2 linked regions of the Leisingera sp. NJS204 genome follow. The protein of the gene in region 1 interacts with the protein of each later gene in a pairwise test. Links are inferred from orthologs where the notes say so. Each region holds a gene or a part of one and is shown on either strand. Other genes may lie near its edges. The genes, in order: ftsA and ETW24_RS02010.

Region 1 (3,111 bases):
TGAAGGGGCGCTTGCGCCGCAGCAGCGGCGGCGAGGGACGGGCGGATCCGGCGCCGTCGCGGCTGAAGTACCGGCTGCAGCGCTGGATGCTGACGCCGGGTATCCGGTTCGGCCTGCGCGTCGGGGTACCGTTCTGCCTGATTTTTGCAGCCGGCAGCGCCTATCTTGCGGATGAGAGCCGCCGGGCCGCGCTGCAGGGGCTGGTCAGCGATGCCCGCGCCGCAATCGAGGAGCGGCCCGAGTTCATGGTCAATGTGATGGCGGTGGACGGGGCGGGCCCCAGTGTGGCGCAGGACATCCGCGTGGTGGTGCCGGCGGATTTTCCCGTCAGCTCCTTTGATCTGGATCTGGAGCAGATCCGCGATGTGATCACCGGGCTGGACCCGGTCAAGACTGCAAGCGTGCGGATCCGCCCGGGCGGCATCCTGCAGGTGGACGTCGAGGAACGAACGCCGGCGCTGATCTGGCGCAGCCGCGAGGGGCTAGCGCTGCTGGATGAGAACGGCATTCACGTGGCCGAGCTGGGCCGCCGCAACCTGCACCCGGACCTGCCGCTGATCGCGGGCAAGGGGGCCGGGCAACACGCGTCACAGGCGCTGCAGCTGTTTGCTGCAGCCAAGCCGCTGGGGCCGCGGCTGCGCGGACTGGTCCGGGTGGGCGAGCGGCGCTGGGACGTGGTGCTCGACCGCAAGCAGCGGATCATGCTGCCGGCAGAGCAGCCGGTGCGGGCGCTGGAGCGGGTGCTGGCGGTAAGTGAAGTGCAGGATTTGCTGGAACGCGATGTGGCAGCGGTGGATATGCGCCTGGCTGGGCGCCCGACCGTGCGTATGACCGAAAACTCAGTGGAAAACTGGTGGCGGATCCGGCAGCTGAATGGGGGCGGGCAGTAGCATGACAGATCTCTATCAATCGCAGCGGGCGATGCGGCAGATGCGGCGCCAGGCGATGCAGCGCGGCGTGGTGGCCATTCTGGACGTGGGCAGCTCTAAAATCGCTTGCCTGGTGCTGCGCTTTGACGGCACCGGCCGCTTAAGCGAGGACGGGTCCATCGGTGCGCTGGCCGGGCAGTCGGGGTTCCGGGTTATCGGGGCGGCGACCACGCGGTCGCGCGGGGTCCAGTTCGGCGAAATCAATGCCATGCAGGAAACCGAACGCGCCATCCGAACCGCAGTGCAGGCGGCGCAGAAGATGGCAGAAGTGCGGGTTGACCACGTGATCGCCTGTTTCTCGGGCGCCAATCCGCGCTCTTACGGGCTGGATGCCAAGCTGGATCTTGAAGGCCAGGTGGTCTCGGAGCATGAGGTGGCGCAGGTGCTGGCGTCCTGCGAGGTGCCGGAATACGGCGCGGGCCGCGAGGTGATACATGCGCAGCCGGTGAACTTTGCGCTGGATAACCGGTCCGGCCTGGGGGATCCGCGCGGTCAGATGGGGCAGACGCTGGCGGTCGACATGCATATGCTGACGGTGGATGCCATCGCGGTGCAAAACCTGGTGCGCTGCATCCAGCGCTGCGATCTGGAGCTGGCGGGGATTGCCTCCTCGGCCTATGCCTCGGGGTTTTCGGCGCTGGTCGAGGACGAGCAGGAGCTGGGAGCGGCCTGTATCGACATGGGCGGCGGCTCAACCTCGATCTCGGTCTTTATGAAGAAACATATGATCTATGCCGATGCGGTGCGTCTGGGCGGCGATCACATCACCAGCGATATTTCGATGGGGCTGGGGGTGCCGCTGACCAACGCGGAGCGGATCAAGACCTTTTGCGGCGGGGTGCATGCCACCGGTGCCGACGACCGTGACATGATCGACATCGGCGGTGATACCGGCGATTGGGAGCATGACCGGCGCACTGTCAGCCGGGCCGAGCTGATCGGCATCATGCGGCCCCGCGTCGAAGAAATCCTGGAAGAGGTGCGGGCAAGGCTGGATGCGGCGGGTTTCGAGTATCTCCCCAGCCAGCAGATCGTGCTGACCGGCGGCTCCAGCCAGATCATGGGGCTGGACGGGCTGGCCAGCCGTATCCTGGGCCAGCAGGTGCGTCTGGGGCGGCCCTTGCGCGTTCACGGCCTGCCGCAATCGGCGACCGGGCCGGGCTTTGCCTCAGCCGTGGGTCTGTGCCTGTTTGCGGCGCATCCGCAGGACGAATGGTGGGACTTCGAGATGCCCGCCAGCCGCCATCCGGCGGGCACTTTAGGCCGCGCCGTGCGCTGGTTCCGGGACAACTGGTAAGCCGCTTTTCAATTCTGCCTGACGGGTCAAAGAGGGCGTGACAGCGCCGGCAGGACCCGTTAGGTTGTTCTTAACGTCCGCGGCAAACGCGGCGATTCAGCAGGCCGGGCAGTGGCCAGCCACGTATCAGGAAAGATGCCTTCTGCAGAAGTGATTTTGCGGGCGTGACAGCTGTGTTGTGTGTGGCTTGTGTTGAATCCCCCATATCTGCTAGGGACGGCGAAATACCGCGGTTTAGACCTCAGAATGAGGCCGTATTTTGTGGCACATTGTGCTTTTTGGGATGACGAAACTCCCTCTGCGCGGTAGGATTATGGTGAATAGCACAGGAAAAAGCCCTTTGCGGGAAGGGCGGGTAACACAGGCGGTATGAGCATGACGTTGAATCTTTCGATGCCCGGGCAAGAAGAGTTAAAGCCGAAGATCACGGTATTTGGTGTCGGCGGGGCCGGCGGCAACGCCGTCAACAACATGATTGCCAAGGAGTTGGACGGCGTTGAATTCGTCGTGGCCAACACCGACGCGCAGGCGCTGCAGCAGGCCTCGGCCAAGAGCCGCATCCAGCTGGGTGTAAAGGTCACCGAAGGCCTGGGCGCAGGCGCCCGTCCGCAGGTGGGCTCGGCTGCGGCTGAGGAAAGCATTGAGCAGATCGTCGACCATCTGGCCGGCGCGCATATGTGCTTTATCACTGCCGGCATGGGCGGCGGCACCGGCACCGGTGCGGCGCCGATCATTGCGCAGGCTGCGCGGGAACTGGGCGTGCTGACCGTCGGCGTTGTCACCAAGCCGTTCCAGTTCGAGGGTCTCAAGCGGATGCGCCAGGCTGAGGCGGGTGTCGAAAGCCTGCAGAAGGTTGTCGATACGCTGATCATCATTCCGAACCAG
Region 2 (3,263 bases), 2.3 Mb from region 1 along the record:
CTCGCAGGCCAGCACCGTCAGCAACGCCAGCAATCCAGGCGGGCGATGAAACAGCAGATCGGCCAGCAGCATGACCAGCGCAATCGACAGCGCAGGCACAAAATCGGGCCGCCGCTGCGACCAGGTGATTGCCAGCAGCAGCAGGAAATCCGGCGGCGCCCAGAACCTCGGCTCGGTGTTCAACGGCAGCAGATGAAAAAACATGATCAGCAGCGCCAGTGCGGGAAAGGCTGCACGCATAGCCCAGATCCGGGCGGGCGAGGTATTAGCCATTGCCGGCCTCAGCAGTGCCTTCGGCGCTGCCGCCGCCCAGCCCTTCGGGCCGCGGCTGCGGAACCGGATCACCCGGGGCTGCTCCGACCAGCCCGCCGGGATCCTGGATCACCTCGGTGCCGTGGTGGCGCAGCACCCGCAGAAATTCCAGCCGGCTGTAATCGGCGGACAGCCGCACCCGCATCCGGCCCGAGCGGTCCTTGGCCACCTGGCCGATCAGCAGGCCCGCTGGAAACACCGATCCGTCACCGGAGGAGATCACCCGGTCGCCGGGCCGCACAAGGTCGGGATTTTCCAGAAAGCTCAGCACTGGCGCGGCGCTGTTGTCACCGGTGACAAGAGTTGTCTGTCCGGAGGGCTGAATGGTGGCGGGCACTGCGCTGGCGGCGTCGGTCAGCAGGATCACCCGCGCGGTGTCGTGCCCGGTGCCGGAAATCCGGCCCACCAGCCCGATCCCGTCCATCGCCGCCCAGCCGTCATGCACCCCGTCGCGGCTGCCCACATTCAGCAGCACCGATTGCCGGAAGGGTGAACCGCTGTCGGCCATCACCACCCCGGTGATATAGGTAAGCTGCGGGTCCAGCCGCACGTTGTTGAAGTCCAGCAGCCGGGCGTTTTCCTGCTCCAGCTGCAGTGCGGCCTCTTTCCAGGCCCGCATCTGCCGCAGTTCGCTGCGCAGCTCGCGGTTCTGCTCGGCCAGGCGCTGATAGCTTTGGAAATCGCGCACCAGGTTAACGGCGGCGGTGACCGGCACCATGGCCCAATCCATGCTGGGCACCACGCGGTCAGCCACCTGGGCGCGAAACCGTTCCACGCGCGGGCTGTCGATCCGCCAGACGATGAACACAGCAGCCAGGCACAGGCACAAAACCGCTGTCAGCAGACGCCGCAGCGGGGTTGCATAATCGTCGCGCTGTGACTTGTCCTTTGCCACGTCTCTCCTTCCAGCCGCCCCTCCAGCCCGTTGTCAGCTGGCGCCATTCAGGCGGTCAGGGGCGTTTAGCTGTCGTAGTCGATGGCGTGGGCCAGCTGCTTTTCATATTCCAGCGCCTTGCCGGTCCCCAGCGCCACGCAGTTGAGGCTTTCGTCGGCGATGGATACGGCCAGGCCGGTCTGTTCGCGCAGGGCCAGATCCAGATCACCCAAAAGCGCGCCGCCGCCGGTCAGCATCACGCCGCGGTCGACAATGTCGGCGGCCAGATCCGGCGGGGTGGTTTCCAGCGCGGTCATCACCGCCTCGCAAATCTGCTGCACCGGTTCGGCAAGCGCCTCGGCCACCTGGGCCTGGGAAATCTCGATTTCCTTCGGCACGCCATTCAGCAGGTCGCGGCCGCGGATCTGCATCGACTGGCCGCGGCCGTCGTCGGGCATCCGGGCGGTACCGATGGAGGTCTTGATGCGTTCAGCGGTGGCTTCACCCACCAGCAGGTTCTGCTGGCGGCGCAGGTAGCTGATGATAGCTTCATCCATACGGTCGCCGCCAACCCGGACAGAACGGGCATAGACAATATCGCCCAAGGACAGAACCGCCACCTCGGTGGTGCCGCCGCCGATGTCGACAACCATGTTGCCGGTCGGGTCGGTGATCGGCATGCCTGCACCGATGGCTGCGGCAATCGGCTCGGCAATCAGCCCGGCGCGGCGCGCACCAGCGGACAAAACCGACTGACGGATCGCACGCTTTTCAACCGGAGTGGCGCCATGCGGCACGCAGACGATGATCTTGGGCTTGGAGAAGGTCGAGCGTTTATGCACCTTGCGGATGAAATGCTTGATCATTTCTTCGGCAGTGTCGAAATCGGCAATCACGCCTTCGCGCATCGGGCGGATCGCCTCGATCGAGCCGGGGGTGCGGCCCAGCATCAGCTTGGCGTCTTCGCCCACGGCCAGCACCTTCTTGACGCCATCCTTGACGTGATAGGCCACCACCGACGGTTCGGAAAGGATGACACCGCGGCCCTTGACGTAAACCAGCGTGTTCGCAGTGCCGAGGTCGATGGCCATGTCCGAAGAGAACAGACCGCCCAAGTTTCCGAAAAGCGCCATATAGAAGGGATCCTGTGAGTGCTGTCATTTTTACCTTAGGCGACTCCCGGTGGGGCCGCCAGCACCAACCTTATAAGCGGCAGTGCAGTGCCGCGAAAGGGCGTATTATGGTGAAACAGCGCCTTTCCGCCAAGTCCACGGCGTCATTACAGGCCCCGTCCAAGCGGTCAGGCCAGGATGGGCGCAGAAGCCCGCCTGGGCGGGCAGCAGCGGGATCAGGTCAACTGGAGAAAATCCGCTTCATTTCAGTGTCAAAATGCGACCAGGTCAGGCTGGCGCTGTTGCCGGCATAACCCTCATAATAGGATTTGCCGCTGGAGGTCGGCAGCCCGGCCCAGATCTTGGCCAGGTTCAGCATGAAGGTCTTGCGCGGCATTTCAGCTTGCAGAAAAGCGCTGTAGCCGGCTTCTTCGATCAGCTGATGCGCCAGCTGATCCTGCAGTTCGGGCGAAAAGCGGGCCTGCGGTTTCACACCCTGATGCTTGACCAGCCGCCGGAAGGTTGCGGGGATCAGCTGGTAGCGCCCGATGGCATGGGGCTGTCCCGGCGTTGCTTTGATCCAGGCGTTGATCTCGGCAACGGTCATCTGCGTGGGTTTCTTTGGCGGCTTGCGTTTGGCGCCGTGCTGCACGGCATCATAATTTGCCTTGCCCGCCTCGGCGCTGGCGATCAGCGTCAGCAGGCGGCTTACGCTTGGCGGCGCGCTGAGAAGCGGGGCGAACAGGCTGCCGCCGCTGCGGCCGCGGAACAGGCTAGCGGCTCCGGGATCAAGCGAGACCGCGCCGCGCCCGGGATCTGCACCAGGCAGCGTATCGGGTAAAATGCTGGCCAGCGCCTGAGGCGCCGGGCCTGGCGCTGGGCCGGGCTGGGGGGCAGAAGCCTTGTGCAGGAAGAACTGGTTGCCAACCAGCGAATACCCCTGTGCGCTGACGGCCCCTGCGGCG

Evidence for each region.
Region 2: the proteins of ftsA (region 1) and ETW24_RS02010 interact in binary tests that used the Escherichia coli proteins (3 or more experiments, as listed by UniProt). The link is inferred for Leisingera sp. NJS204 from one-to-one orthologs.

Annotation. Positions count from the first base shown.
Region 1 is NZ_CP035417.1:2,673,804-2,676,914, reverse strand. The notes cover bases 263-3,058. They hold ftsA (cell division protein FtsA), read left to right. Parts: upstream 263-891; coding sequence 892-2,226; downstream 2,227-3,058. Other genes in these bases: ftsZ (cell division protein FtsZ), read left to right, coding at 2,602-3,058; ETW24_RS13140 (cell division protein FtsQ/DivIB), read left to right, coding at 263-890. In the rest of the region: ETW24_RS13145 (D-alanine--D-alanine ligase), read left to right, coding at 1-3; more of ETW24_RS13140, read left to right, coding at 1-262; more of ftsZ, read left to right, coding at 3,059-3,111. UniProt on the Escherichia coli protein: Essential cell division protein that assists in the assembly of the Z ring. May serve as the principal membrane anchor for the Z ring.
Region 2 is NZ_CP035417.1:393,448-396,710, forward strand. Bases 297-3,244 are described here. They hold ETW24_RS02010 (rod shape-determining protein), read right to left. Parts: upstream 2,320-3,244; coding sequence 1,273-2,319; downstream 297-1,272. Other genes in these bases: mreC (rod shape-determining protein MreC), read right to left, coding at 297-1,207; ETW24_RS02015 (hypothetical protein), read right to left, coding at 2,540-3,244. In the rest of the region: ETW24_RS02000 (rod shape-determining protein MreD), read right to left, coding at 1-273; more of mreC, read right to left, coding at 266-296; more of ETW24_RS02015, read right to left, coding at 3,245-3,263. UniProt on the Escherichia coli protein: Forms membrane-associated dynamic filaments that are essential for cell shape determination. Acts by regulating cell wall synthesis and cell elongation, and thus cell shape.